DNA from 4 places in the Actinoplanes sp. NPDC051494 genome. Region 2 is predicted to be linked to each of the others. Evidence: riboswitches for the same ligand, from Rfam matches in the RefSeq annotation. Region 2 holds a riboswitch; each other region holds the start of a gene.
What was found. Region 2 has a riboswitch for cyclic di-AMP ahead of ACIA6A_RS19590 (NlpC/P60 family protein). Riboswitches for the same ligand answer to the same signal wherever they lie in the genome.
Positions count from the first base shown of each region.

Region 1: it holds a riboswitch for cyclic di-AMP, as region 2 does, so the genes downstream of both, ACIA6A_RS14695 (C40 family peptidase) here and ACIA6A_RS19590 (NlpC/P60 family protein) in region 2, are expected to answer to the same signal.
Region 3: it holds a riboswitch for cyclic di-AMP, as region 2 does, so the genes downstream of both, ACIA6A_RS32490 (C40 family peptidase) here and ACIA6A_RS19590 (NlpC/P60 family protein) in region 2, are expected to answer to the same signal.
Region 4: it holds a riboswitch for cyclic di-AMP, as region 2 does, so the genes downstream of both, ACIA6A_RS36365 (transglycosylase family protein) here and ACIA6A_RS19590 (NlpC/P60 family protein) in region 2, are expected to answer to the same signal.

Region 1 is NZ_JBITDZ010000003.1:460,627-467,608, reverse strand. It holds gene mraZ (division/cell wall cluster transcriptional repressor MraZ) at 78-509, opposite strand; gene ACIA6A_RS14695 (C40 family peptidase) at 1,706-2,500, opposite strand; cyclic di-AMP (ydaO/yuaA leader) riboswitch at 2,540-2,714, opposite strand; gene ACIA6A_RS14690 (MurT ligase domain-containing protein) at 3,179-4,399, shown strand; gene ACIA6A_RS14685 (type 1 glutamine amidotransferase) at 4,432-5,145, shown strand; gene ACIA6A_RS14680 (TVP38/TMEM64 family protein) at 5,228-6,040, shown strand; gene aroA (3-phosphoshikimate 1-carboxyvinyltransferase) at 6,119-6,982, opposite strand, start outside.
Region 2 is NZ_JBITDZ010000005.1:98,524-105,505, forward strand. It holds gene ACIA6A_RS19580 (diguanylate cyclase domain-containing protein) at 1-584, shown strand, start outside; gene ACIA6A_RS19585 (aminoglycoside phosphotransferase family protein) at 581-1,465, opposite strand; gene ACIA6A_RS19590 (NlpC/P60 family protein) at 1,537-2,526, opposite strand; cyclic di-AMP (ydaO/yuaA leader) riboswitch at 2,541-2,677, opposite strand; gene ACIA6A_RS19595 (M56 family metallopeptidase) at 2,813-3,733, opposite strand; gene ACIA6A_RS19600 (BlaI/MecI/CopY family transcriptional regulator) at 3,730-4,089, opposite strand; gene ACIA6A_RS19605 (cytochrome ubiquinol oxidase subunit I) at 4,165-5,553, shown strand; gene cydB (cytochrome d ubiquinol oxidase subunit II) at 5,563-6,543, shown strand; gene cydC (thiol reductant ABC exporter subunit CydC) at 6,540-6,982, shown strand, end outside.
Region 3 is NZ_JBITDZ010000011.1:287,655-294,636, reverse strand. It holds gene ACIA6A_RS32530 (MDR family MFS transporter) at 1-193, shown strand, start outside; gene ACIA6A_RS32525 (antibiotic biosynthesis monooxygenase family protein) at 227-529, shown strand; gene ACIA6A_RS32520 (ANTAR domain-containing protein) at 581-1,381, opposite strand; gene ACIA6A_RS32515 (hypothetical protein) at 1,429-1,599, opposite strand; gene ACIA6A_RS32510 (DUF1360 domain-containing protein) at 1,860-2,432, opposite strand; gene ACIA6A_RS32505 (DUF6158 family protein) at 2,451-2,696, opposite strand; gene ACIA6A_RS32500 (hypothetical protein) at 2,803-3,234, shown strand; gene ACIA6A_RS32495 (DUF3817 domain-containing protein) at 3,246-3,572, shown strand; cyclic di-AMP (ydaO/yuaA leader) riboswitch at 3,777-3,905, shown strand; gene ACIA6A_RS32490 (C40 family peptidase) at 3,933-4,880, shown strand; gene ACIA6A_RS32485 (RNA polymerase sigma factor RpoD/SigA) at 4,996-5,997, opposite strand; gene ACIA6A_RS32480 (SDR family NAD(P)-dependent oxidoreductase) at 6,550-6,982, shown strand, end outside.
Region 4 is NZ_JBITDZ010000014.1:175,646-182,627, forward strand. It holds gene menC (o-succinylbenzoate synthase) at 1-639, shown strand, start outside; gene ACIA6A_RS36360 (DUF2064 domain-containing protein) at 679-978, shown strand; cyclic di-AMP (ydaO/yuaA leader) riboswitch at 1,108-1,290, shown strand; gene ACIA6A_RS36365 (transglycosylase family protein) at 1,292-1,960, shown strand; gene ACIA6A_RS36370 (LacI family DNA-binding transcriptional regulator) at 2,006-3,037, opposite strand; gene ACIA6A_RS36375 (carbohydrate ABC transporter permease) at 3,316-4,134, shown strand; gene ACIA6A_RS36380 (carbohydrate ABC transporter permease) at 4,138-5,058, shown strand; gene ACIA6A_RS36385 (ABC transporter substrate-binding protein) at 5,073-6,416, shown strand; gene ACIA6A_RS36390 (beta-galactosidase) at 6,413-6,982, shown strand, end outside.

The DNA of each region.
Region 1 (6,982 bases), on a different contig from region 2:
GAGCGGGAGCGGCTGGAGATCTCGCAGTACGGCGGCAGCGACGTCCGGACCGTCTCGACGGCCGGCAGATGCCACGCCTACAGTCCGCCGGGCAGCACCCCCTCCTCGATGTCGGCGAAATCGTCCTCGCTCGCCGAGAGGTACTGCTCCCAGGACTGCTTGTCCCAGATCTCCACCCGGGTACTCGCCCCGATCACCACGAGCTCACGGTCGAGAGCCGCATACTCCCGCAGGTGGACGGGGATGGTGACCCGCCCCTGCCGGTCAGGGATCTCGTCGTGCGCACTGGCGAAGAACACCCGGCTGTAGGACCGGGCAGCCTTGTGGGTGACGGGCTGGTCCCGCAACTGCTCCGCGATCCGCTGGAACTCCGGCATCGGGAACACGTACAGGCAACGCTCCTGCCCCTTGGTGATCACGACACCTCCCGCCAGCTCGTCCCGGAACTTCGCCGGAAGAATCAACCGGCCCTTGTCATCCAGGCGAGGGGTGTGCGTGCCGAGGAACATCCGGCCACCCCCCTGCCCATTCGGCGGCTTCGCGGTCCGCCTGGTTCACTCGGGCCGGCAGGTCCAGTCCGGCCTGCCACTGCGCTCCACCTTACTCCACTTCCCTCCACCCGCAACCGGAATCGGCCCGTCCGCGAACCGTATTCGCAGACGAATCCGCACGTCAGACGCGGTGGAGCGGGGGTGGAGGGCTTCAGCCCTCAGACCATGGTCCACTTTCCGACAAGCCGCCCACCCGGGCACGAAACTCCACCGATTTCGGGCGTTCCAGGCCCCAAAATGCCCTCAGGGGAGGGAAGTGGAGGAAAGAGAGGAAGCGAAGTGGAGGGAAAAATCAACCCCCACGCCCCCATCAGCCACCCACCCCTGCCCGGACCACCCGCTACCGCAGGCTGTTGCCCACCCCACACCACCCACGACCGCCACCCACCGCCGGCGGCATCCTCCCGCTCGACGGCCGAGACGGATCGGCCCGGACGGAGGCGCACAATCCCCCACCGGACACGTCTCCCGCACGACGGTAGAGACGGATCCACCTCGCTCAGGACCGGCCCGGATGGATGCGCCCACTCCCTCACCGGACGGACGCACCGCTCAACCGACTGCGACGGACACTCCTCCCACGCCAGGCGGGCGCACCGCTAGGCCGACCGCGACGGCCTCTCTCGCACCACGCGGGCCCGGCCGACCGCAACAGACACCCTCCCCACGCCAGGCGGGCGCACCGCTCGGCCGACCGCGACGGACGGAGAGCCTTCTCGCGCCAGGCGGGCCCACCGCTCGGGCGCACCTCGACGGCGCCGGGAACGGCCGGCAGCCCAAACAGGAAGAAAGAACGATCGTTCTACCGGCAACCGGAGGATGCCAGGACAGGACCGCCCGACCGAGGTGGGTGGAGAGGCAGCCCGGCCGAGGGAGGCAGGCGGCCGAGGGAAGCAGGCGGCCGAGGGAAGCAGGCGGCCGAGGGAAGCAGGCGGCCGAGGGAAGCAGGCGGCCGAGGGAAGCAGGCGGCCGAGGGAGGCAGAGAGGCCGATTCACCAGGCTGCACGATGCGCTGCGCAGCGCCGGGGACAGCCCCGACCGGGCCGGTGCCGGACGACAGCAGGGCGCGGCCTGTGGAAGGCCGCGCCCTGCTGAACTGTCCACTGCTTATCTTCGGTGCCTGGCCGCTCTACTTCCCGGCGATCCGGAGGTCGTCAGGCCGCGAGGCGGCGTACGACGTAGTTGCTGCTCCAGATCTTGTGCTTGCCGACCCGGGCTCCCGAGTGCGGCGAGTCGTAGATGTAGCCGCCACCCGCGTAGATGCCGGCGTGGTAGCCGTGGCCGCCCGAGCGGAAGACGATCAGGTCACCGACCTGCTTCTTGCTCTTGCTGACGGACTTGCCGTAGTTCTGCTGCGAGTTCGCCTTGTGGGGCAGGCTCTTACCCGCGGCCTTCTTGTACACGTACTTGGTGAAGCCCGAGCAGTCGAAGCGCTTGGGGCCCGACGCACCGTACTTGTAAAGAGCGCCCTTGTGCTTCTTGGCCTCGGCCAGGATCTTCGCGCCGCTGTTCTTGACCGTGATCCGGACGCTGCCGGAGTTGAGCGCCTTGACGGAGCCGCTGCCGGTGTACTGCGTGTGGAGCCGGACGCTGCCCGTGGGCTTCGTCGTCAGGGTGGCCGTGCCGCCCTTGTTCAGCTTCTTGGTGGCAATGGTGACCCACTTGCCGTTGCGCTTGGCCTGCAAGCGTACGGATCCGCTGGTCACGACCTTGCCGGTCTTGGGGTTGATCACCTTGGCGGTCACGGAGACCTTCTGACCCCACTTGATGGTGCGAGCGGAGTAGCGGTTGGCGATCTTGGGGGTGACCTTCGCCGCCGCTGCCGCCTTGACCACGGGGGCCGCGGTGACGGGCGCTGCTGCGGCGGAGGCTGCCGGGGTCGCGACCAGTTGGCCGGCGCAGAGGCAGAGTCCCAGGGACAGTGCTGCTGTTCCGGTACCGACGGACATGCGGCGGCCACGGCTCGAACTGCGTTCGTGCACGGTAGAGATATCCCTCCGGCACGCCTGCGAGGTTAGCTGTCGGGTTCGGGCGGGAAGGTGTGCCCGGTCGCCAGGAAGACGACTTCACCCCAAGGTCCGCGAGTCTGTTCGGCTCGTGATCGGACCGGTTATGGGTCCCCCGTCCCTGCCCCCGTCTGCCTGTTTTGGTCGTTCGAGTTCGTCGGTCGCTCCGAACGGACCGGGGCAGGGCTCGGCGTGATCCGTTCGATGCGAGCGGCGAGCGGGTGCTCACCGGCCCGTCCTTGCTACCTGAATTTTCCGCCGACCGTTAGCCCCACCGTCATCACTGTGAGTAATTGGCACGCGAGCCGATGTCCGCTTTGTAACCGCGCCGTGACAAATGCCGCGACCCTGTGCGCATGGTCGATCACACTGCGCCGATGGTTACGGGTGAATCAGAACACACAAAAAGCCGCAGCCGGGCTGATCATGGACGCCCACCAGGTCGGACTATTGCCATCGCAAACACCCCTACCGGCGCTAATACGGCACCGGACGACCCTGGTTGATCATCCTTTCGGAGGAGGGCGGCCGGAGGAGCGGTGCGGTTGTCCACAGGCCCACCTGGGACCACTCGACGTAGTGTCCGTTTCCGGTACCCTCGCCACCGTGACGGACGGGAAAATGCCCCTGCGGGCCAAGGTCGCGAGTTCGGTCTCGCGCGGTGCTGCCGCCCTCTCCAGGGTGGCGGGCCGCGGTGACGGCTCGGTGATCGGCGGGTGGATCGGTCTCAAGATCGATCCGGACCTGCTGCGCAACCTCGCGTCCGGGCGGGCCATCGCGCTCGTCTCGGGCACCAACGGCAAGACGACTACGACACGTTTCGCGGCGGCGGCCCTCGGGGTGCTGGGCCCGGTCGCCACCAATTCCTTCGGCGCCAACATGCCCACCGGGCACACGTCCGCACTGGCGAAGGCCGGGGCGACCCCGTTCGCCGTGCTGGAGGTGGACGAGCACTACCTGGCCCGGGTCATCGAGGAGACCACGCCCCGGGTCGTGGCCCTGCTCAACCTCTCGCGCGACCAGCTCGACCGGGCCAAGGAGGTGGCGATGATGGCGCAGATGTGGCGCACCGCACTCGCCGCCCACCCCGACGTCGCCGTGGTCGCCAACGCCGACGACCCGATGGTGGTCTGGGCCGCGGTCAACGTGGCGCACGTGAGCTGGTTCAGCGCCGGCCAGCGCTGGACCGACGACTCCTGGGTCTGCCCGGAGTGCGGCTCCCCGATCAACCGCGCCGACGGCGACTGGTGGTGCACCGGCTGCACGCTGCGCCGCCCCAAGGCGCAGTGGTCCGTCGAGGACGACGGCGTGCTGGACCCCAAGGGCGACTGGCACCTGGTCAAGCTGCAGCTGCCGGGCCACGTCAACGTCGGCAACGCGGCCACCGCGCTCGCCGTCGCCGCGGAGTTCGGTGTCCGCCCGATAGAAGCCGTGCCGCGGCTGGCGAGCGTCGCGTCGGTCGCCGGGCGCTACGCCCAGGTCGACCGGGACGGGCGCAACATCCGGCTGCTGCTGGCGAAGAACCCGGCGAGCTGGCTCGAGGCCTTCGACATGGCCGAGACCGCGCCGACCCTGCTGTCCATCAACGCCCGTGACCCCGACGGTTTCGACACGTCGTGGCTCTACGACGTCGACTTCTCGCCGCTGCGGGGACGGCCTGTCTACATCACCGGCGACCGGGCCTACGACCTCGCTGTGCGCCTCGAGGTGAACGAAGTGGCGTTCCGGCACGTGCTTACCTTCGACGAGGCAGTCCAGGCCACCCCGCCGGGACGACTCGAGGTGATCGCCAACTACACGGCGTTCCAGGACATCCGAGCGGAGCTGGACCGTGTCAACTGAGCCTGCCCGCCGCGGACAAACGAGGAAAAACCATGAGTGAGAGCACTCTGCGGATCGTCTGGATCTACCCCGACCTGCTGTCGACGTACGGCGACCGGGGCAACATGCTGATCCTGGCCCGTCGCGCCGCCCTGCGCGGCATCCCGGTGGAGACCTACCAGGTGCGCTCCGACCAGGCCATGCCCGCGACCGCCGACATCTACCTGATCGGTGGCGGCGAGGACGGCCCCCAGGCGCTCGCCGCGCAACGGCTCATCGCCGACGGCGGCCTGCACCGCGCGGTCAACCAGGGTGCGGCCGTGCTGGCGATCTGCGCGGGCTACCAGCTCTTCGGCGGTTCGTTCTACGCCAAGGGCGCCCAGTGCCGCGGCCTCGACCTGCTCGACATCAACTCGGACCGGGGCGAGACCCGCGCGGTCGGCGAGGTCCGCGGCGACATCGACCCGCGGCTCGGGCTGCCCCCGCTGACCGGCTTCGAGAACCACGGCGGCCGTACCCATCTCGGCGCCGGCGTCGCCCCCCTCGCGCGGGTCACCGCCGGGATCGGGAATGACGGGCAGACCGAGGGCGCTTGGAACGGGAAGATCCTCGGCACGTACGCCCACGGCCCCGCACTCGCTCGCAACCCAGCTATAGCCGATCTGCTACTGCGTTGGGCGATCGGCGCGGATAGTCTTCAACCTCTCGACGACACCTGGGCCGAACGCCTCCGCGGCGAACGACTCGCCGCCGCGAGTACCGTCTGACCCAGCACGCACCACCAGCACCCGATGGCACGCCAGACCAGCACTTTCCTGGACCGACGAAAAGTAGGGGCGGTACGCCTGCATGACTGACATCCTGATCGCCCCGCGGGGCATCAACACCCCCGCCGCGGACCCTCAGGCCAGCCAGCAGCTCACGGCCGCCCCTGCCGCCGACCTCGTGACCACCGACGAGGTGGCCACGCCGATGAGCCGGCGGCACCGCCTCCTGCGCTTCGGTGTCCTCGGGGCGGTCGTCGCCGGCCTCGGTGTGGCCGCCATGGTGCTGCCGCTGCAGGCCATCGCCGACTCGATCGTGGCGCTCGGCCCGGCCGCGGCCATCGTGGTCGCGGTGGTCGGCGGTCTCCTGCTCTCCGTCCTGGTGCCCCGCACGGCCATCACGGTGGCCTGCGGCGCCCTGCTGGGCCCGGCGACGGGTGCCGCCACCGCGCTGGCCGCCGCGGTGATCGCCGCGGTCGCCACCTACTACGCGGGCCGCTGGGCCGGCCGCGGCGCCCTCGGCGCCAAGAACGGCAGCAAGATGGAACGCCTCGACGGCTGGCTCAACCGCCGTGGCCTGTCGGCGGTCCTGCTGGTCCGCTTCCTCCCGCTCGCGCCGTTCGGCCTCATCGGCTACGCGTACGGCACGACGTCGGTCTGCCGCAAGCGCTACCTGCTCGGCACCACGCTCGCCTCGATCCCGTCGGCCGTCTCCTACGCGGTGATCGGCGCCGCGGTGGCCGCCCCGGGCTCGCTGAACCCGCTGACCCTGGCCCCGGCCGCGATCGGCATCGGCCTCACCACCACGATCGTCTTCCGCTGGCGCCTGGCCGCCAAGCGCACCGCGGCCGCCGCCATGACCGCTGCCGCCATGACCGCTGCCGCCGCGACCGCCTGACCAAGCACGACAAGAAGCCCGGCCGGTGACCACCACCGCCGGGCTTCTTGCATGTCGGCCCGACGACGGACCGGCCGCTCAGGACAGCGCGGCGAGGTCCTGGAAGTAGCCGGGGTAGGTCTTGGCCACGCAGCCGGGATCGGCGATCTCGATGCCCGGGGCGCGCAGGCCCAGCAGGGACAGGCTCATGGCCATGCGATGGTCCTCGTACGTGGCGAACCGGGTGGGCCGGGGCCGGCCCGGGTTGATCGTGAAACCGTCCTCGTCCTCGGTGGCGTCGATGCCCGCCCGGCGCAGCTCGGTGACCACGGCCGCGATGCGGTCGGTCTCCTTGCCGCGGATGAAGCCGATGCCGCGGACCCGGGTCGGGGAGTCCGCGAAGACCGCCACCGCCGCCAGCGTCTGGGCGGTGTCCGAGATGTCGGCCATGTCGACGTCGACGCCGTGCAGGCGGCCGGTGGAGCTGACCGTCATCGAGGTGTCGGTGCGGGACACCGTTGCGCCCATCCGGGCGAGGACGTCCGCGAACCCGACGTCACCCTGCAGGCTGTCGGTGCCCAGCCCGGAGACCGTGACCCGGCCGCCGGCCACCGCCGCCGCGCCCAGGAAGTAGGAGGCGGCGGTCGCGTCGGGTTCCACCGCGTAATCGGTCGGACGGTAGGCCCCGGCGGGGACCGTGAGGCCGGTGACGACGACGCCGAAAGCGGCCATGACCGCCCTGGTCATCTCGACGTACGGCACCGAGACCAGCGGCGAGGTCAGCGCCACCGTCAGCCCGTCGCGCATCAGCGGGCCGGCCATCAGCAGCCCGGACAGGAACTGGCTGGAGATGTGCCCGCTGACCTGGACCTCTCCCCCGCGCGACGGCCCCCGGACGGCGGCCGGCAGGCAGCCCGGCTCACCCAGCTCCTCGACCTCGGCGCCGACCTGGCGCAGCGCGTC
Region 2 (6,982 bases):
GCCATCAGCGCGACATCACCGAGCGGCGGGCGGTGCAGGACCGGATCGCGTACGCGGCGTCGCACGACAGTCTCACCGGCCTCGCCAACGGGCCGACGCTCAAGCGCGACCTGGAGCGGGCCCTGGCGCAGGGCACCCGGTACCAGCACCCGGTGGCGATGCTCTTCTGCGACCTGGACGGGTTCAAGGCGGTCAACGACACGTACGGCCATGACGTCGGCGACCGGCTGCTGCAGACCATCAGCACGGTCATCAAGCGCACGACCCGCGACACCGACTCGGCGGGCCGGCTCGGTGGCGACGAGTTCGGTGTGGTGCTGACCCGGGTCCGCAACGCCGAGGAGGCACTGAACGTGGCGCAGCGGCTCATCGACGGCATCACCGGCAACGCGTCGGTGGCCGGGCTGAAGCTGGACGTGGGCTGCAGCGTCGGCGTGGCGATCTCGTACCCGGGCGGCTCGGACTCCAAGGCCCTGATGCGCCACGCGGACGCCGCGATGTACCGCTCGAAGCGCCGCGGCCGCAACGGTGCCACGGTGTACGTCGAGGAAGAGGTCGAGGCCCCCTGGATGGACGTCAGCTAGGAGCGCAGTGCCAGGGCCACCCGCAGGGCCCGGCCAGGGGTGGACGGGCCGCTGTCGGCGTCCCAGACCTCGGAGAGCACCGCGAGCACGAAGCCCCAGGCCCGTGCCAGGTCGAGGCTGAGGCCGAGACCGTCGGCGAGTTGTTCGACCCGGCGCGGGAGCAGGGCCAGGGTCGGTTCGTCGCCGGTCAGCGGGTTGCAGAGGATCGGCGCGAGCTCGGCGCCGGGCGGTCCGGCGACGCCGTGCGGGTCGATGGCCAGCCAGGGCTCCCGGGTGCCGGCGAGCACGTTCTCGTGGTGCAGATCGCCGTGCAGCAGCACCCGGCCACCGTCCTGGCAGAGCTCGGCGAACAGCCCGGCGGCCCGGACGACGAGCTCGCGGGGCAGCGGGTCGTCGCCCGGATACCGTTCGAGGTGGGCGGCGAAGTCCGCGCTCCGGCCGGCGATGTCCTCGACGCCGGGCACCACGGGGCGGTGCAGCCGGCGGATGATGTCGACGAGCACCGCGGTGGCCTGTTCGTCGTGGTCGCGGACCAGGGCCCGCAGGGTGGTGCCCGGCTCGGCGCGTTCCAGCAGCAGGGCCCCGCGCACCCGATCACGGGCGAGCAGGCGCACGGCGCCCTCCCCGGCGAATCCGGTCAGGGCGGCGGCCTCGGTGGCCAGGTGCGGGGAGCCGGGTACGCCCACCTTGAGCACCGCCGCGGACCCGTCGGCCCGGCGCACGGGCGCCACCCAGTTGAACGTCAGCGGGAACGGCTCGCCGACGGTCAGCTCCCAGTCGCCCGCGACCGCGGCCACGGTCCGCGGCAGCGTATCCAGCCAGCGGCGCCCCGCCTCGCCCCAGTTGCCGACCACATTGGCGACGAACACGTCCGGCAGCATCGCCCGAGGGTAGCGAAAAAGAGGAAGCCGCCACGACCGTGGCGGCTTCCTCAGGGGTTACGACGGGGGTGTCAGCCCGGCCGGCGGTAGGCGACCGGGGTACCCGGCCGGTCCATGTCCGCCATCCGGACGTAGTCCCCGGTGTGCGGGGCGTGCACGATCTTGCCGTCGCCGACGTAGATCGCCACATGGTGCACCGGGCTGCCGTAGAAGATGAGGTCCCCCACCTTCAGGTTCGACCGGCTGACGCTGCGACCGGCACCGATCTGGCTGCCGGTGTAGTGCGACAGGGAGACACCGACCGTGCGCCAGGCGACCTGGGTCAGCCCGGAGCAGTCGTACCCGGTCGGGCCCGCGGAGCCGAAGATGTACGGCTTGCCGATCAGATCGCAAGCCTTCTGCGCCGCCCGGTTGCCCGCTTCCTGGGAGTAGGTCGCGGGGCAGGGGCCGAGCTTCAGCGGTCCATCGTCGACACCGGACGCACCGTAGGCCTCGATCCGCAGTTCCTGCAGGTCGTCGACCTTCTTCTGGATCTGGTCCTTGCGAGTGGCGAGGTCCTTGTCCCGGGCCGCGACCGCGTCGGTCAGGGTGGCCAGATCCGATTTCTGCTTCGCGTACTTGTCGCGCAGTTTGGCGACGCCCGCCACCTCTTGCTGCTGACGCCGGGCGAGCTGGTCGAGAAACATGAGCTTCTCGGTCAGTCCGGTCGGCGACCCGGTGACGACCATCGACTCGAGCGCGCCGGGGGATCCCCGCATGTACGCGTCGGATGCCATGGCGCCCACCTGCGACATGGCGAGATCGACCTCGAGCTCCAGCGGTGCGAGCTTCTTGTCGATCTTCTTCAGCTGGGCCCGGTTGCTGCCGAGCTCACCGTGCACCTTGTTGTACTGCTCGATAAGCGGCTCGAGCTTGTTCCACTGTTCATCGATCTGCTTCTCGATGGTCGAGGGTGCCGGCGTCGCGTTCGCCGCCGTGGGTACGAGCACGACCCCGATGGCGGCGACGACACAGAGCAGACTGCGCAGAACTGCGGCGCGGGGCGCCCCAATCCGTTTCACGTAGGTGCTGTGTCCTTTCTTCCCTCAGCCGCCGACCGGGTTAGCTGTCGGGTTCGGACGGGAAGCGCGTCCGGCCGCGATCGTGCTGCGGCTTCACCCCAGAGGATCGTGGGTCCCCGGTTCGTGTACGACGATTAGGCGGTGACCCGTCAGTTCGCCCGGGTTCGGACGAGGGGGGACCGACGAGCCGGGCACCACCGTACTCCGGATCTTCCGTGATTTGAACCCGGCCTTACCACCATCAACGGCACGTAAGACCCAGTGACGGACAGTAATTAATGAAGGATTAAAGCGGCCAGGCCATCAACGCACGGTCGAGCCAGGGTACGACCAGGATCACCGTGGGTAGCACCAGCAGGCACACCGCCGAGGTGGACGCCAGCACGGTGACCGCCACCGACCGGGGGTCCGGGCCGGTCAGCCGGTCCAGGCGACGGCGGCGTTCCTCAGCGGCACCGGCCCCGATCTCGTCGGGGGCGTCCGGGCTGACCGCGTCGCCGAGCACCTGGAGGGCGCAGTGCAGCGCGCCGGCGCCGGCCCGGGTGCGCGCGGCGTCGTCGGCGGTCATCTCCAGCAGCAGGTGCACCGCGTCGAGCGGGGCCCGGCTGCGCAACGGGCGCGGCACCGCGCGGTAGAACGCCGTGAAGGACTCCATGACCAGGTCGTGGCGGTGCCGCAGGTGGGCCTGTTCGTGCGCGATCACGGCGGCGACCTGGTCGGTGCCGAGCACCCGCAGCGCTCCCCCGCTGAGCACCACCCGCGGCCGGCGCCCGGGCAGGCAGTAGGCGAACGGCAGCGGGCCGTCGAGCACCCGCAGGCCGGCGGGCACCTCGGCGGGCAGTTCGCCGTGGCGTTCGGCGGTGTCGAGCAGGTCGACCAGCATGCGGTGGCGGGCGCGGCGGGTCCGCGAGCGGTGGCTCACCCCGGCGAGGGACACCAGCAGCCGGATGATGATCAGGGTGGCCACGCCGAGCGCGGCGATCAGGGCCGCGGCGCCGGCCGGTTTGCCCGAGCCGAGCTCGTCGACCAGCTCCTGGGGGCCGGCGAGCACCACGCCGAGCGCGCAGAGGATGCCGGTGAGCGTGATGCTCTGCCACAGCACGACCGCAGCGGCCGGGGCGCGGGCGGTCCAGCGGGCGCGGGCGAGGATCCCGGGCACGGCGAGCGACAGGGTCAGCCCCAGCGCGCCGAGCAGCAGTGCGGTCACGGTCTCCTTTTCGCAGCCTCGATCGCGGCTTCCAGGGCGGACGGGTCGATCCGCCCGACAAAGTGTGCCAGAGCCGCGTCGCGGGCCGCGTCGTCCGGGGCCGTGCCGAGCGCGTCGAGCATGAGCGCCGCGGTCATCTCCTCGCGCGACTGCGCGGGTGCGTAGCGGTAGGCCCGGTCGGCCTTCTGCTGCGTGACCACGCCCTTCTTGGCGAGACGGTCAAGAACGGTCATCACCGTGGTGTACGCCAGCCCGCGCTCACCGCTGAGCCGTTCGTGGACCTGCCGGACGGTCAGCGGCTCGGCGGCGTCCCACAGCTGTCGCATGATGTCGCGTTCGAGGTCGCCCAGTGCCATGTGACCCACTCTACTGCACGGCGTCGTACTACGACGCGTAGTATCTACTACGGGACGTCGTAGAGGAGGCCATCCGTGGACGTGCTCGACCTGACCCGGCTGCAATTCGCGGTCGTGACGATCTACCACTACTTCTTCGTGCCGCTGTCGATCAGCCTCGCCGCCACCGCGGCCGGGCTGCACCTCACCTGGCTGCGCACCAGCAACGACAAGTACCGCGACCTGACCAAGTTCGTCGGCAAGCTGCTCATCGTCACGTTCGCGGTCGGCGTGGTCACCGGCCTCGTACAGGAGTTCCAGTTCGGCATGGGCTGGAGCAGCTTCGCCAGGTTCTACGGCGACGTGTTCGGCCCGACGCTCGCGATCGAGGGCATGCTCGCGTTCTTCCTCGAGGCCACGTTCCTCGCGCTGTGGTATTTCGGCTGGGACCGGCTGCCGCGCACGGTGCACGCCGCCACCATCGTGATCGTCGCCGTCGGCACGGTCCTGTCGGCGTTCATCATCCTGGCCGCCAACTCGTTCATGCAGCACCCGGTCGCGTACTCGCTCGACCCGGTCACCGGCCGGGCGCACCTCGACAGCTTCCGCGAACTGCTGCTCAACAAGGTCAACCTCGCCGCGTTCCCGCACACCCTCGCCGGGGCGGTCATGGTCGGCGGCTCGCTGCTGCTGGCCATCGGGGTCTGGCGGTTCAAGGCGACCGCTGAGGCCGGATTCCGTACGCTCGCCCGGCTGGGTGCGTGGCTGACCGTCGCCGGCGGCGCATTCACCGCGATCACCGGCGACCACCTCGGCAAGGTCATGACCGAGGTCCAGCCGATGAAGATGGCCGCCGCCGAGGCCCTGTACGAGACCACCACCGGCGCGCCGTTCTCCGCGTTCGCGCTCGGCAAGCTCGACGGCAGCGAACCGTTCTTCACCGTCGACATCCCGTACCTGCTGTCGATCCTGGCCACCGGCGACCCGCACTCCACCGTGCAGGGCATCAACAACCTGCAGGAGCAGTACGTCGCCCAGTACGGCCCGGGCAGCTACATCCCGATGATCCCGGTCGCGTTCTGGTCGTTCCGCCTCATGATCGGCATCGGCATGGTGGCGATGCTCGTCGCGGCCTACTACCTCTGGGTCACCCGCAAGGGCCGCGAGCCCGGGCGATGGTACGACCGCCAGCTGATCCGCTTCCTGCCGCTGATCCCGCTGCTGCCCACCGCGGCCAACTCGATCGGCTGGGTCTTCACCGAGACCGCCCGCCAGCCCTGGATCGCGTTCGGCATCTCCAAGGTCGCCGACGGCATCTCCCCCGGCCTGACCCGCGCCGAGGTGATCGCGTCCCTGATCGGCTTCGCGCTCATCTACGGCATCGTCGCGGTCGTCTGGTACCGGCTGATCCGCCACCTCTCCCGCCAGCCGCTGGCACCGGCGGCCGAGGCCGCACCCGAGCGCGCCGACGCGCCCGTCTACTAGGAGCAACCGATGGTCACCCTCTGGTTCTCACTCGTCGTCCTCTGCTGGGTGCTGTTCTTCGTCCTCGAGGGCTTCGACTTCGGCGTCGGCATCCTCGGCCCGGTCCTCGGCCGCGACGACCACGAACGCGGCGCGATCGTGCGCACCGTCGGCCCGTTCTGGGACGGCAACGAGGTCTGGCTGGTCGCCGCGATCGGCGTCACGTTCGCCGCGTTCCCCGACTGGTACGCCGCCCTGCTCTCCGCCCTGTACCTGCCCATGGTCGCCATCCTGCTGCTGCTCGCCATCCGCGGCGTGGCCCTGGAGTTCCGCGGCAAGGGCGACGGGGAACGCTTCCGCCGCCGCTGCGACGCCGCCCTGGCCGCCAGCTCGGCCGGCATCGTGCTGCTCTGGGGCGCGGTCCTGGGCGTGTTCACCCACGGCCTCGCGCTCGGCGCCGACGGCCAGGTCACCGGCACCGGCGTGAGCCGCAGCCTCGGCCCGCTCACCTCCGGCCCGGCACTGGCCGGCGCCGCCCTCGCTCTCCTCGGCGCACTGCTGATCGGCGCGGCCTTCCTCACCCTGCGCACCACCGGCCCGGTGCACGACCGGGCGAAGCGGTGGACGGTCCGGCTCGCCGGCGCCGGCACGGCCGGAGTCGCGGTCGCCGGGATCGCCACCGGCTCCCCGGTCACCCTGGCCGTCGCGGTCCTGCTGCTGGGCGTCACGCTCACCGCCCGGGGTGGCCGGGAAACGCTCACCTTCGCCGGTACGGCCCTCGGGGCGGCCACCGCGGTCGTCGCGGTGTTCACCTACCACGGCGACGTGGTGCTGCGCAGCACGCTCGACCCGGCCTGGTCGCTGACCATGACCGGGGCGGCCGCCACCCCGTCGGCCCTGAAGCTGATCACCGTCGTCGGCGTCGTCGTGCTCCCCGGTGTCGTCGTCTACCAGGCGTTCTCCTACTGGGTCTTCCGCCGCCGCGTGGCCAGCGCCCGGGTCCCCTCGTGACCACGCGCGGCCCGGTCGACCCGCGGCTGCTACGGCACGCGCGCTCCGGGCGTACCGGAATCGGGGTCCTGTCCCTGATCGGCGCCGGCCAGGCGGCAGCCACCGTGCTCCTCGCGGTCGCCCTGGCCCGCGTCGTCACCGGCCGCGACGCGATCGCCCTGCTGGCCACGGCGTTCGTCCTGCGCGCCGGCCTCACCTGGGCCGAACAGGTCGTCGCGCAGCGCACCGCCGCCCGCGTCACCGGCGAACTGCGCCGGGCCACCCTCGCCGCCACCCTGCGCCACGGCCCGGCCTGGGTCGCGAGTTTCGGCACCGGCCGCCTGATCACCACGCTGACCACCGGCCTGGACGCGCTGCGCCCCTGGTTCTCCGGATATCTACCCGCCCTGGTCCTCGGCGTCGTGCTGCCCCCGGCGGTGCTGCTCGCGATGGCGTCGGT
Region 3 (6,982 bases), on a different contig from region 2:
CCTGCTCGCGCTGGCGGTCATGGTCGTCGGCCTGATCGTGGTGCTCTTCCTGCCCGAGATCCCGCTGTCCCAGCGTTCCGCCCAGCAGCAGCGGGCGGCCGACGCGGCGGCCGCGGCCGACAGCGACGGGGTCCCGGGAGAGGCCGGCGCCGGTCCGGTCCGGTCCACCGCCGGTGGCGGCACCGCTCATTGACGAGCGGCGGCCGGGCGCTCGTACCCTGGACGCATGGCTGTAGTGAAGATCAACGCGATTGACGTCCCCGAGGGTGCCGGACCGGAGCTGGAGCAGCGGTTCGCCGCCCGGCAGGGCGCGGTGGAGAACGCCAAGGGGTTCCTCGGCTTCGAGCTGCTGCGCCCGGTGTCGGGAGAGAGCCGCTACTTCGTCTACACCAAGTGGGAGACGGAAGAGGACTTCCAGGAGTGGTCGGCCGGTTCCGGACGGGCCGCCCACGCCGGCGAGCGCAGCAAGCCCGTCGCCGGGGGCGCGAGCCTGCTGGAGTTCGAGGTCGTCCAGCACGTCGCCAAGTAACACCGCACGATGAGATCGGCCCGGGCCAGCACTGGTCCGGGCCGATCCGCGTCAGGCCTCCGCGTTGCGGGCCGCGGCGGCGATGAGGCGTTCGGCGACCTCTTCGCGGGCCAGGCCCAGGCGCTGGGAGGTGTCCCGGAGGATGTCGTACGCCTCCCGCACGCCGCAGCCCCGCTGGGCGATGATCACGCCGGCCGCCCGGTCGACCGCCGCGCCCTCACGCAGGGCCTGGCGGCGCTGGAGCTCGCCGAGGAGCACCTCGGCCTGGTTGACCAGGGCCATCGCTGTCAGCAGCAGCTCGGGGCCGAGGCCGCCGGGGTGCGCCACGAAGAAACTCACCGAGCCGACCGCCGAGCGCTGGATGTCGAGCGGGACGGCCGCCACGCCGCGCACCCCGAGCTCGCGGGCGCAGTCGTTCAGCTCCGGCCAGCGCGGGTCGGTGGTCAGGTCGTCGGCGGTGACCACGGCCCGGGTGCGGGCCGCTTCGAGGCCGGGGCCGTCGCCCGTGGCGTGCTGGAGGTCGTCCAGCGGCTGGGCGTGCGGACCCGAGGCGGCGAGTGCCGCCGGGCCACCCTCGGAGATCAGGGCGACTGAGCACCGCAGCGTGCCAGGAAGCGCGTGGGCACCGAAGACCGCCAGCCGCTCCAGTGCCCCGGGCACGTCATCGGCGGCCAGCAGGCGGGCCGTGAGCTCGTGCAGCAGCCCCGCCACCTCGACCGGGTGCGGACGGGTGACGCCGTACTCGACCGGCAGCGGCGTGACGGAGATCGAGGCCGACGGTGGGGCGCCGGTCGCCGGTGATGCGCGACGCGATGTTCGGCGCCGCCCGGAGCTCCGTTGCGGGGCAGACATTTGGCCGATATTGCCATGCCTTGGGGCGAACACGAAAGTGGTGTCCTCTATCGGGTGCCATCCCGGGGCGGGTCCGCCGGGGAGGCCTCGGGGGCGTCCTCGCGCTCGTCCGACTCGGCCAGGATGGCCGCGGCCTGGGCCCGGGGGTCGGCGCTGCCCGCTGTCCGCTCCTCGGGCAGCAGGTCGGCGGCGCGGTGCTCGATCCGATCATCGCTCATGGCCGATGGATTACCCAGAATGACCGGACATAACAGAACCCGGGGAAACGCAACGTCGCCCCCGGGAGAACCCGGGGGCGACGTCACGTAGATGTCGGTGTGCAGGTCGCCTCGCGGCGAGTGGCTCAACGCGGCTCCAGCCGAACGGTATTCCGCGAAGGCTTAGGGTGAGGCCCGGGGACACTGGTCACACCGACATCTGTCATCAACGGTCGGCACCCCACCGCCATTCCGGTAGCAATTGTGACCTGGACCACAAACTAGGAATTCAGCGCGTGGCCGTTGAGCGGCTGACGGGGCTTCGGGGCAGGTCCGCCCTCCGCACCCTCCTTCGCCGCCGAATAGGCCATCTGCAGGAAGTCCGAGACCGCGGTGGCCGTGAACACCGTCGCGGTCAGGCGGGTCAGCTTGGGGGCGAGCACCAGTCCCCCGGTCAGCCCGGTCGCGACCCAGACCGCCAGGCAGAACGGGCAGCTCACGAGTTCGCCCAGCGAGTGGCGCAGCGAGCTGCCCTGGTCGCGTACCTCCTCGTTGATCTCGCCACTGCCGCCCGGCTCGCGGTAACGGGTGAACGGCGCGCGCAGCGGGCTGGTGATCGAGTCCTTGGCGATCAGCCGGCTCAGCTTGTGCGTCGCCAGGGAGATCAGCACGACATCGCCGACCGCGGGCCGCTCGGGCACCGGCCGGCCGGTGAGCTTCGCGGTCGCCGCGAGCGAGGCCGCCAGGGCACCGAACGCGCCCATCGTCATGACGTATCCGTCGAGGGGGCGGTGTTCGTGGGGCGCGTACTGCCGCCGCAGCCGGTCGAGCCGGCCGCGCAACGAGGGAAGCATGGGGGGTCCCTTCAGTTTTTACAGTGCCTGGGTCAGCCGATGGGGGTCGACCTCCCGGCCCGGATGCCGGGCCAGGTACTCCGTCTCCAGCTCGGCCGTGCGCCGCAGGTGCGTGCTGAGCGCCGCGTCGGGGCCGTGGCGCAGGGTGTCCAGCCGGGTGCGGTGCAGACTGCCGAGTTCGCGCATGATGTCCTCGTCGGCGAGGCCGGCCGGATCGATGCCGGTCGCGGTGCCGAGGAGATCATCGGCGTCGGGTTCGCGCATGATCTCTCCTTCCCCAAGGGCCCGCGGCTGCTCTCGGCCGGGGCCGCTTGCTGCAACCGTTGCCCGTGCGGTCGGTCGCCAAACCCACGCCGGTACGCTCGACGGCATGAGAGGGCTGTGGACCCCGGCGTGGATCGCACGTCACGTGTTCGCGGTCGTGCTGATCGTGAGCTTCCTCGGGCTGGGCTGGTGGCAATTCAGCCGCGCCACCGAGGGCAACGCCCTGAGCTGGGGCTACACATTCGAGTGGCCGGTCTTCGCGCTGTTCGTCGGATTCATCTGGTTCCGCGAGGTCCAGCAGGAGCTCCGGAGCGGCCGGCCGGCCGCCGGGGACGAGCCGGCCGAGGAGATCGAGACCGCCGACGCGGAGCGCGTGACGATCCGCCGCCCCGTGCGCGTCTCCACCGCCCAGCGGACGCCGGCCGAGGAAGACCCCGAGCTGGCCGCGTACAACGACTATCTGGCCTGGCTGAACGCCCACCCCGGCGCGCGGCCCGGCGACTACCCCGGATACAAGAAGGCAACACCCAGTAACTAAGGACGTGGATCGTGCAGGGAGCCCTCACCCGTTACCGGATCATCGCCTGGATCGTCGGGGTGGTCCTCATCGCCCTGGTGATCGTCGGCATGCCGATGAAGTACATCGGCCACAACGACACGGTGGTCGCCACGATCGGGCCGTTCCATGGGTTCCTCTATATGGTCTATCTGGTGGCGGCGTTCGACCTGAGCCGGCGGGCCGGCTGGCCGTTGAAGCGGATGCTGCTGGTGATGCTGGCCGGCACGATTCCGTTCTTCTCGTTCTGGGCGGAGCGGGTGGTCACCCGTAAATGGATCCCGGAGGCCCTGAACGCGGAACCCGCGATGGCAGAATAAGCGAAAAGTAACGGCTGAAACGCGCTCCGTTATCAGGATCATTCGAATAAAAGTGATAATTGGCGCAAGTCACTCTTCGGGCTCTTGTTTTAATGTGGATCGCCGCTAAGTTGATGCGGTTGGTCCGGTCCGCAGCCACGCCCTCGGTGGCACCGGCCAGCGCCGCCGAATCGCACAGGGCACCGCGACCACCCCGTCCCCCGGGGTCCGCGTCCGTCCTGCCGCGAACCGGGGACCCACCGAGCAGCATCCGGGGTGAATCCGCGCAAGCGGTAGGGCCTTCTTCCCGCCCGAATCCGTCAGCTAACCCGGTAGGCGGCTCAGCGGAAGAGAGGCCGTGCACCGTTGCGACACGCCCGCATGAGGCTACGCACCCTGGTGGTCGCCGCATTAGCGATCGCCATCACCGGTTCCATCGCGCCGGCAGCCGCGCACGCGGAACCCTCGTCCAGTGACATCACCAAGAAGATCACCAAGGCGTCGGACGAGCTCGAGGACATCGTCGAGTCGTACAACAAGATGAAGATCAGCCTGGACAAGACGAAGGCCGAGGAGAAGAAACTCGCCGAGTCGCTCGGGCCCGCGAAGGAAGCACTCGCGGACGCCGGGGACCAGATGAAGCTCATCGCGTCGTCGGCCTACAAGACCGGCAAGGTCGGCACGATGAACGTCGTCCTCGAAGGCAGCTCGAACCTGATGGACCGCATGTCGATCCTGGAGCAGATGTCCCGGACCCGGCAGCGCGACATCGACACCTACACGGCCACGACGCAGGATTACAGCGAGCGTCAGGCCGCGTTGAAGTCGACCCAGGACAAGCAGGCCGCCGAGGTCAGGGAACTCTCCGATCGCAAGAAGAAGATCGAGGGGAACCTCAAGGAGCTGTACGCCATGCGCAAGGCGGCGTACGGCCGGGAGACCGAGAAGGCCACCAAGTACACCGGCTCGGTGCCGAACATCGCGGGCTCCGCCGGCACGGCGGTCTCGTTCGCGTACGGCGCCATCGGGCTCATGTACGAGTACGGTTCCGGCGGCCCGAACACCTACGACTGCTCGGGGCTGACCTCGGCGGCGTGGGCCGCGGCGGGCAAGTCGCTGCCGCACAACGCGGCGGCTCAGTACAGCGCCACCTCCCGGGTCTCCCGTTCCGAGCTGAAGCCGGGTGACCTCGTCTTCTACCGCAGTCTCGCGCACGTGGGGCTCTACGTGGGTGACGGCATGATCATCGACGCGTCGCACGCCGGCGCCCCGGTGAAGAAACGGACGATCAACATCATGACCCCGTACGCGTACGGGCGAGTGGGCTGATCCTTCGCACCAACGGGTAACGGCCGGCCTCCCGCGAGGGAGTGCCGGCCGTTGTCAGATACGGAACAGGCCGGCACCCCTGTCGGGGCACCGGCCTTTGTGGTCGGTCGAGAGGTCAGGCGGCCTGCAGGCCCTCGGCCCGGGCCAGCTCACGCAGCCGGCCGAGCGCCTGAATCTCGAGCTGGCGGATGCGCTCGCGGGAGAGCGAGAAACGCGACGCCACCTCGGTCAGCGAGTGCTCGCGACCGTCCTCGAGGCCGTACCGGGCCCGCATGATGCCCGCGGACCGGTCGTCGAGGTGGTTGAGCAGGCCCTCGATGCGCTGACGCTCCAGCGCGGTGAGCACGATCTCCTCCGGCGACGGCGCGTCGCTGTCGGCGACCAGGTCGCCGAGGTTCGTGTCGCCGTCGTCGCCCACCGGGGTGTCCAGGGAAACGGTGTCCTGGGCCCAGCGGGTGAGCTCGGTGACGCGCTCGACGGTCACGCCCAGGGCGGCGGCGACCTGCGCGGGCTCCGGGTCGGCGCCGAGCTCACGGACGAGCTGGCGGGTGACGTTGCGCATCCGGTTGACGTCCTCGACGAGGTGCACGGGCAGGCGCACGGTGCGCTCCTGCTGCGCGATCGCCCGGCTGATCGCCTGGCGGACCCACCACGTCGCGTACGTCGAGAACTTGTAGCCGCGCTCGTAGTCGAACTTCTCGACGGCGCGGACCAGGCCGGTGTTGCCCTCCTGGATGAGGTCGAGCATCGGCATGCCGGACCGGACGTAGCGGCGGGCGATGGAGACGACCAGGCGCAGGTTGGCCCGGATGAACAGGTCTTTCGACTTCTTGCCGTCGACGACCAGCCGCTCCAGTTCCTCCCGGCTCACACCGCGACGGACCTCACCGGTGTCGAGCAGGTGCTCGGCGTAGAGGCCGGCCTCGATTGCCTTGGAGAGCTCGACCTCCCTGGCAGCGTCCAGTAGCGGCGTCCGGGAGATTTCGTGCAGGTAGACTCCGACGAGGTCGCGCTCTTCGGCAACCTGATCGGTCCTCATCACGGTGCTCTTCTCCACGTTGCCCACGGTCCCCTCATTGCCTTCACTAACCCTGTTACGGGCAATACCTGCGTCCATCAGCCCTCCCCGTAACGTCCGCAGTTCGTGCATTGCGGTGCTGACACCTACACAACAAGTGATGTGCTGCGCTGATTCCGTCTGGTGAGTTGAAAGTGTCACGAGTGTCTGAGTGCCACCTGAGAGCCCGTTGCATCTTTTCTGAGGGCTCTCCCCGACTGTCACGGTCGGAAGACATTCGGAGCCACACCCCGGGTCGGATGCGTCGGACAAACGGATACCCCGGGTCTGTTACATGACACCATCAGCCCTTCATTCGTCACAGCGACGGGCATCACGGCCAACCTTGCGACGCTCGTCACCACCCAGTACGGCCAGGTAGCCGCTGGGGTTCATGTGCTGCATCGACAGGTTGCCGCCGGGCATGAAACAAAACCTCGCGGTAAAAGCGCGCGGAGGCCGTACGGATCGGGACCACCTGCCACGATGCGGCACATCGCGCCGCAGTTCACTAACCCGCACGGGTGACTCCCCGCATGGGTGACGGCCGCCGCGGGGTGCGTTCCATGACCACCTCCACGGTGACGTAGAACACAGCCTTACCGTGGGCCCATGACAGATCAGAGCGTGCTCGTGACGGGTGCCACCGGTGGGCTGGGTGGGGCCGTCGTGCGACTGCTCCGGGATTCCGGCCGGCGCGTGGTCGCCCCGGTGCGCCCCGGAACCCTCGACCGGCTCCCTGCGGGCGTGCTCGGTGTAGAGGCGGATCTCACAGTGCCGGCGGACGTGACCGCGGCCACGGAGTTCGCCGCGAGCGACCCCTCGGCACCGCTGACCGCCCTCGTCAACCTCGTCGGCGGGTTCGCGATGGGCGGCAAGGTGCACGAGACCCCGATCGACGACTTCGAGGCGATCCTGCGGCTCAACCTGCGTCCCACGTACCTCATGACCGCCGCCGCCCTGCCGCACCTCGTCACGGCCGGCGGCGGCTCGGTCGTGTTCGTGTCGTCGCGGGCGGCACTCGCCCCGTTCCCCGGAGCGGCCG
Region 4 (6,982 bases), on a different contig from region 2:
TACCTGCGGATCAAGCTGAAGATCGAGCCCGGCTGGGACGTCGAGCCGGTCCGCGCGGTCCGTGAGCGGTTCGGTGACGACGTCCTGCTCCAGGTCGATGCGAACACCGCGTACACCCTGGGTGACGCCCGGCACCTGGCCCGGCTGGACCCGTTCGGGCTGCTGCTGATCGAGCAGCCGCTCGACGAGGACGACGTGGCCGGGCACGCCGAGCTGGCCCGGATGATCGGCACCCCGATCTGCCTCGACGAGTCGATCACATCGGCGCGGACCGCGGCCGCCGCGATCAGCATGGGCGCCTGCGCGATCGTGAACGTGAAGCCCGGCCGGGTGGGTGGTTATCTGGAGGCGCGCCGGATCCATGACGTGTGCGCCGCTCACGGCGTACCCGTGTGGTGCGGTGGCATGCTGGAGACCGGCCTGGGGCGGGCGGCGAACGTGGCTCTCGCCGCGCTGCCGGGGTTCACCCTGCCGGGTGACACGTCCGCGTCGCGGCGGTATTTCGAGACCGACATCACCGAGCCGTTCGAGCTCGAGAACGGTCATCTGCGGGTCCCGGACGGCCCTGGCCTGGGCGTCGCACCGCTCCCGGAGGTGCTCGCGGAAGTGACCACGGTCACGGAGTGGATTTCCTGCTGAGCGTGGCAACTTTCTGACGGGTTCCGGCCACTTATCGGCATGACCCGGTTCTTCCGTTGCGCCGCCCCCAGCGTGTACCGCCGTAGCGACTTCCTGATGATCACTGTGGAGACACCCGAGATGACCCCGCAGCTCATGCGGGACGCTCATGATCTCCTGCGGAACTTCGACGTGGTGATCGGAGCGACGACCGACGGCGGATGGTACGCGTTCGGTCTGCGCGAGCCCACTCACGCGGCCGACCTCGACACCACCTCCGACTCGACCGCCCTGACACTGGCTGCGTTGCGGCTCGGCCTGCGTGTCGCGCTGTTGCCGACGCTCCCTGCGGTGCGGTGATCTGTCCGCCTTTCTCCACATTCACGGGGGACCCCTGGGGTGTAGACAAGCTCACCTTTCGGGGTCAGAAGTTTGCTGTCCGCCCTTGGGGCGTGGATATCGTCGGCCAGTCCGCTGACGCGGGCCCCGCGGTCGGTAACGCCGAGTCCTGCCACCGACCGGACCGGGACCTCAACCTCAAGGCAGGAAGCGGGGGACCCACAGGTTTTCCGGCGCGCCGCACGGCGCGCCTCGGGGTGAAGCCGCACACCGCGGCCGGGCTCCTCGGCCCGAACCCGACAGCTGACCTCGCAGGCGTGGAGGGTCAAACTTCATGGCAAAGCACCACGTTCGCAAGAAATCCCTGCGCAGCCGTAGTCTCGGCCTGATCGTCGCGGGAGCCGCCGGTGGCGGCCTCCTGCTCGGTTCGGCCGGCGCGGCGCAGGCGAAGTCCGGCGTGAACTGGGACGCCATCGCACAGTGCGAGTCCGGTGGGAACTGGAGCATCAACACCGGTAACGGCTACTACGGTGGCCTGCAATTCAGCAAGAGCACCTGGAAGGCGTACGGCGGCACGAAGTACGCGAGTACCGCGAACAAGGCCAGCAAGTCGCAGCAGATCCGGATCGCCGAGAAGGTCCGCTCCGGTCAGGGCATCGGTGCCTGGCCGGTCTGCGGCAGGAAGGCCGGCTCGTCGAAGTCGTACTCCGGCACCAACACGTCGGGCTCCTCGGTGAGCAAGAGCACGGCGAAGAAGAAGACCGAGAGCACGAGCACCCGCAAGAAGAGCACGACCAGCAGCCGTACGAAGGCGCACAAGAGCACCCGCTCCACGTCGGTCAAGGCGACCGGCCGTACCTATGTGGTCAGGTCCGGTGACACCCTGGCGAAGATCGCGAACGCCAAGCACGTCCCGGGCGGCTGGCGTGGGCTCTACCAGCTCAACAGCGGCGCGGTGAGCGACCCGAACCTGATCTTCGTGGGTCAGCGTCTCGCGGTCTGAGTGAACCGGGTCCGGTCGCCTGCCCCCGTAGGCGACCGGACCCCCTCAACGAGGCGGTGCGGGCGGCGGCGCGGTGCTGTCCCGCACGACGAGGCGGGTGGGGACGAGGTCGGTCCCCGGGTGGCCGGGCTGATCGAGCTGGCCGGGCTGATCGAGCCGGCCGGGCTGGTCGCGGATCTGGCGCAGCAGGCCGTCCACGCAGCGCCGGCCGACCTCCGCGAAGTCCTGGTGGACCGTCGTCAGCGGGGGGAAGAACGCGTGCGAGTCGGCCAGGTCGTCGAAACCGACGACGCTGACCTCGCCGGGGATGGCGCGGCCGCGTTCGTGCAGGGCGCGCAGCACGCCCAGCGCCATCTGGTCGTTGGCGGCGAAGATCGCGGTGCAGGACGGGTCGGCGGCCAGGACCAGCCCGGCCCGGTATCCCGACTCCGCGGTCCAGTCGCCCAGCTGCGGCGGCGGCACGGCCCGTCCGGCCGCGAGCAGGGTCTCCGCCCAGGCCTGGGTGCGCCGACCGGCCGCGAACGACTCGGCCGGCCCGCTGACGTGCCAGACCGTCTCGTGGCCGAGCTCCAGCAGGTGCCGGGTGGCCTGGCGGGCGCCGTCGGCCTGGTCGGTGTCGACGACCGGGTAACGCTCACCGGCGTCGGAGTCGACGACCACGACCTGCATGCCCGGCGGCAGGGTCAGGTTGGCGGCGTCGAGCAGGTGCACCTCCATGATCACCACGACGCCGTCGACCGCGAGCTCGCCGAGCCGGGTGAACGCCCCCAGCAGCCCGTCCTGGGTCGGCACCGCCACCGGGATGAGCGTGATCGCGTACCCCTGCTGGGCGGCGTGGGCCGCGATGGCCTCGACCGTGCGGCTGTTGCCGGTGGTGGCCAGCGTGAACAGGATGACGCCGAGCGTGCGGAACTCGCCGCGCTTGAGCGCCCGGGCCGCGCTGTTGGGCCGGTAGCCGAGCTGCTGCATCGCGGCGAGCACCTGCTGCCGGGTCGACTCGACGACGCTGGGGTGTCCGTTGGCGACCCGGGACACCGTCTGTGACGAGACCCCGGCGAGGCGGGCGACGTCGGCCATGGAGACGCCCCGTCCCGGCCTGCGTCGCGACCCTGTGGTCATGACCTGCGGCTCCTCTTGACGACCGGCGATCTTGGTGTAACGATCACCACGATGTTTACGTTAACATCACGGTATTCACCTTCACGTAACAATCGCTCCCCGGTCTGGGAGAGTGACGTGCGGCGGAGCATGATGTTTACGTAAACATACTTTGTCGGAAGAAGGGACGTCACGTGGCCGACATCGTGGTACCAAGACGCCGGTCCTGGAGGGGCTGGCAGTTCGTCGGTCCGTTCATGGCCGTCTTCGCTCTGGTCTTCCTCGCGCCGATCGCCTACTCGATCTACCTGAGCCTGTTCAAGAACCGGCTCATCGGCGGCAACTCCTTCGTCGGGCTGGAGAACTACCAGCAGGCGCTCACCGACGCGAACTTCTGGTCCGCCGTCGGCCGGGTGTCGATCTTCCTGGTGGTCCAGGTCCCGATCATGCTGTTCATCGCCCTGCTGGTCGCCCTCGCGATCGACAGCGGGCGGCTGTACGGCAAGAGCTTCTTCCGGATCTCGATCTTCCTGCCGTACGCGGTGCCCGCCGTGGTCGCCACGCTCATGTGGGGCTTCATCTACGGCACCCAGTTCGGCCTGGTCGGCAACATCAACGACGCGTTCGGCATCACGCTGCCGGACCCGCTGTCGCCGAGCCTGATCCTCACCTCGATCGGCAACATCGTGACCTGGGAGTTCGTGGGTTACAACATGCTGATCTTCTACTCCGCGCTGCGCACGATCCCGACCACGCTGTACGAGTCGGCGGAGATCGACGGCGCCGGGGAGCTGCGGATCATCCGCTCCATCAAGCTGCCGGCGATCCGGGGCGCACTGGTCATCGCGACGATCTTCTCGATCATCGGCAGTTTCCAGCTGTTCAACGAGCCGAGCATCCTGCAGAACGTCGCGCCGAACGCGATCACCACATACTTCACCCCGAACCTGTACGCGTACTCGCTCTCGTTCTCGGGCCAGCAGTACAACTACTCCGCCACCGTGGCCATCGTCATGGGCCTGATCACCATGGTCATCGCCTATGTCGTGCAGCTGCGCGGCACCAAGGAGAGCTGAGCGATGACGACGACGGTCACCGCGCCCGAGCGCACCGGCAGGGCCACGCCCCCGGCCCTGAAGCGCCGCAAGAACCCCCGCGACCGCAAGAGCGTCGTGCTCACGCTGGTCACCGGCCTGGTGCTGATCTACAGCCTCATCCCGCTGGTCTGGCTCGTCATCAACTCGACCAAGACCCAGGACGGGCTCGCCGACTCGTTCGGCCTGTGGTTCGACAACGGGAACTTCGCGCTCTGGGACAACATCCGCGAGACGCTCACGTACAACGACGGCATCTTCGTCCGCTGGCTGGGCAACACGCTGTTCTACGTGATCGTCGGCGCCGGCGGCGCGACGTTCCTGGCCGTGCTGGCCGGTTACGGCCTGGCCAAGTTCGACTTCCCGGGCAAGAAGGGCGTCTTCGCGATCGTCATCGGCGCGGTCGCCGTCCCCGGCACCGCCCTGGCCGTCCCGACGTTCCTCATGTTCAGCAAGATGGGCCTCACGAACACGCCGTGGGCGGTCATCATCCCGTCGCTGATCACCCCGTTCGGGCTGTACCTGATGTGGACGTTCACCGAGCAGGCCATCCCGACCGAGATCCTCGAGGCGGCCCGGGTGGACGGCGCGAGCGAGTTCCGCATCTTCTTCAAGCTCGCCGTGCCGCTGCTCGCCCCGGGCATCGTCACGGTGCTGCTCTTCAGCATGGTCGCGACCTGGAACAACTACTTCCTGCCGCTGATCATGCTGAAGAATCCTGATTGGTACCCGCTCACCGTCGGCCTGAACGCCTGGAACGCGCAGGCGCAGACCGCGGGTGGTGACGTCGTGTTCAACCTCGTCATCACCGGTTCGATGCTCACGATCCTCCCGCTGCTGGCCGCATTCCTGCTGCTGCAGCGTTACTGGCAGTCCGGCCTCGCCGCCGGCAGCGTCAAGGAATAGAAGGGAACATCCAGATGCGTACGTTCTCCAGGCGGCGGCTGCTCGGCGTAGCCGCGCTCGCCACCGCCACCGCGCTCACCCTCGCCGCGTGCGGCGGCGGTGACGACTCGGACTCCGGTTCGGGTGCCACGATCTCCGACGCCGACGTCACGGCGGCGCTCGAGGCGGGCGGCAACCTGACCGTCTGGGCCTGGGAGCCGACCCTCAAGGACGTCGTCACCCAGTTCCAGACCAAGTACCCCAAGGTCAAGATCAACCTCGTCAACGCGGGCACGGGCAACGACCAGTACACCGCGCTGCAGAACGCGTTCGCGGCCGGCTCCGGCATCCCGGACGTCGCGCAGATCGAGTACTACGCGCTGCCGCAGTTCGCGCTGGCCAAGTCGGTCACCGACCTGAACACGTTCTCGGCGTCCTCGCTGGAGAGCAAGTTCACCCCCGGCCCGTGGTCGTCGGTCAAGAGCGGCAGCGGCATCTTCGGCCTGCCGATGGACTCCGGCCCCATGGCGATGTTCTACAACAAAGAGGTCTTCGACAAGCACTCGATCGCGGTGCCCACCACGTGGACCGAGTACCTCGAGGCCGCCCGTAAGCTGCACGCCGCGGACCCGAAGGCGTACATCGCCAACGACACCGGCGACGCGGGCTTCGTGACCAGCCTCATCTGGCAGGCCGGTGGCAAGCCGTACCAGGTCGACGGCACCAACGTGACGATCAACTTCGCCGACGCCGGCGCGACCGAGTTCACCAAGGTCTGGCAGCAGCTGATCAGCGAGAAGCTGCTCGCACCGGTCAGCTCCTGGAGCGACCAGTGGTACCAGGGCCTGGGCAACGGCTCCATCGCCACGCTGTCGACCGGCGCCTGGATGCCGGCCAACTTCACCTCCGGTGCCCCCGCGGGCTCCGGCAAGTGGCGCGCCGCGGCCCTGCCGCAGTGGACCGCCGGTGCCAACGCCTCCGCCGAGAACGGCGGCAGCTCGCTCACCATCCCGGAGAAGGCCGCCAACAAGGCCCTCGCCTACGGCTTCCTGAAGTACGCGAACGACGGTGACGGCGTGAAGATCCGCGTCGACGGCGGAGCGTTCCCGGCCACCAGCGCCGAGATCTCCTCGCCCGAGTTCCTGAGCAAGGAGTTCGACTACTTCGGTGGCCAGAAGGCCAACGAGATCTTCGCCGCGTCCGCCAAGTCCGTCGTGACCGGCTGGTCCTACCTGCCCTTCCAGGTCTACTCCAACAGCATCTTCAACGACACCGTGGGCAAGTCCTACGTGTCGTCGACGCCGCTCGCGGACAGCCTCAAGGCGTGGCAGGACCAGTCCGCGAACTACGGCAAGGAGCAGGGGTTCACGGTCAAGTGACGACGAACCACACCTGGCTCCGCCCGACCCGGCCGGGGCAGCAGCCCCGGCTGGAGTACGGCGCCGACTACAACCCCGAGCAGTGGCCGCGGGAGACCTGGGACGAGGACATCCGCGCCATGCGGACGGCCGGCGTCACCGTCGTCTCGCTCGCCATCTTCTCGTGGGCCCGGCTGGAGCCGGTCGAGGGTACGTACGACTTCGGCTGGCTCGACGAGATCATGGACCTGCTGCACGCCGGGGGCATCTCGGTGGACCTCGCCACCGCGACGGCGTCCCCGCCGCCGTGGCTGACCACCAAGCACCCGGAGATCCTGCCGGTCGACCGGGAGGGCCGCACGATCTGGCCCGGTGGACGCCAGCAGTGGCGTCCCACCTCGCCGATCTTCCGCGAGCACGCCCTGCGCCTGGTACGGGTCATGGCCGAGCGCTACGGCAACCACCCGGCGCTGACCGCCTGGCACGTCTCCAACGAGCTGGGCTGCCACAACGTCTACGACTTCTCGGACGACGCCGCGGCGGCGTTCCGGGTGTGGCTGCAGCAGCGGTACTCCGATCTCGGCGCG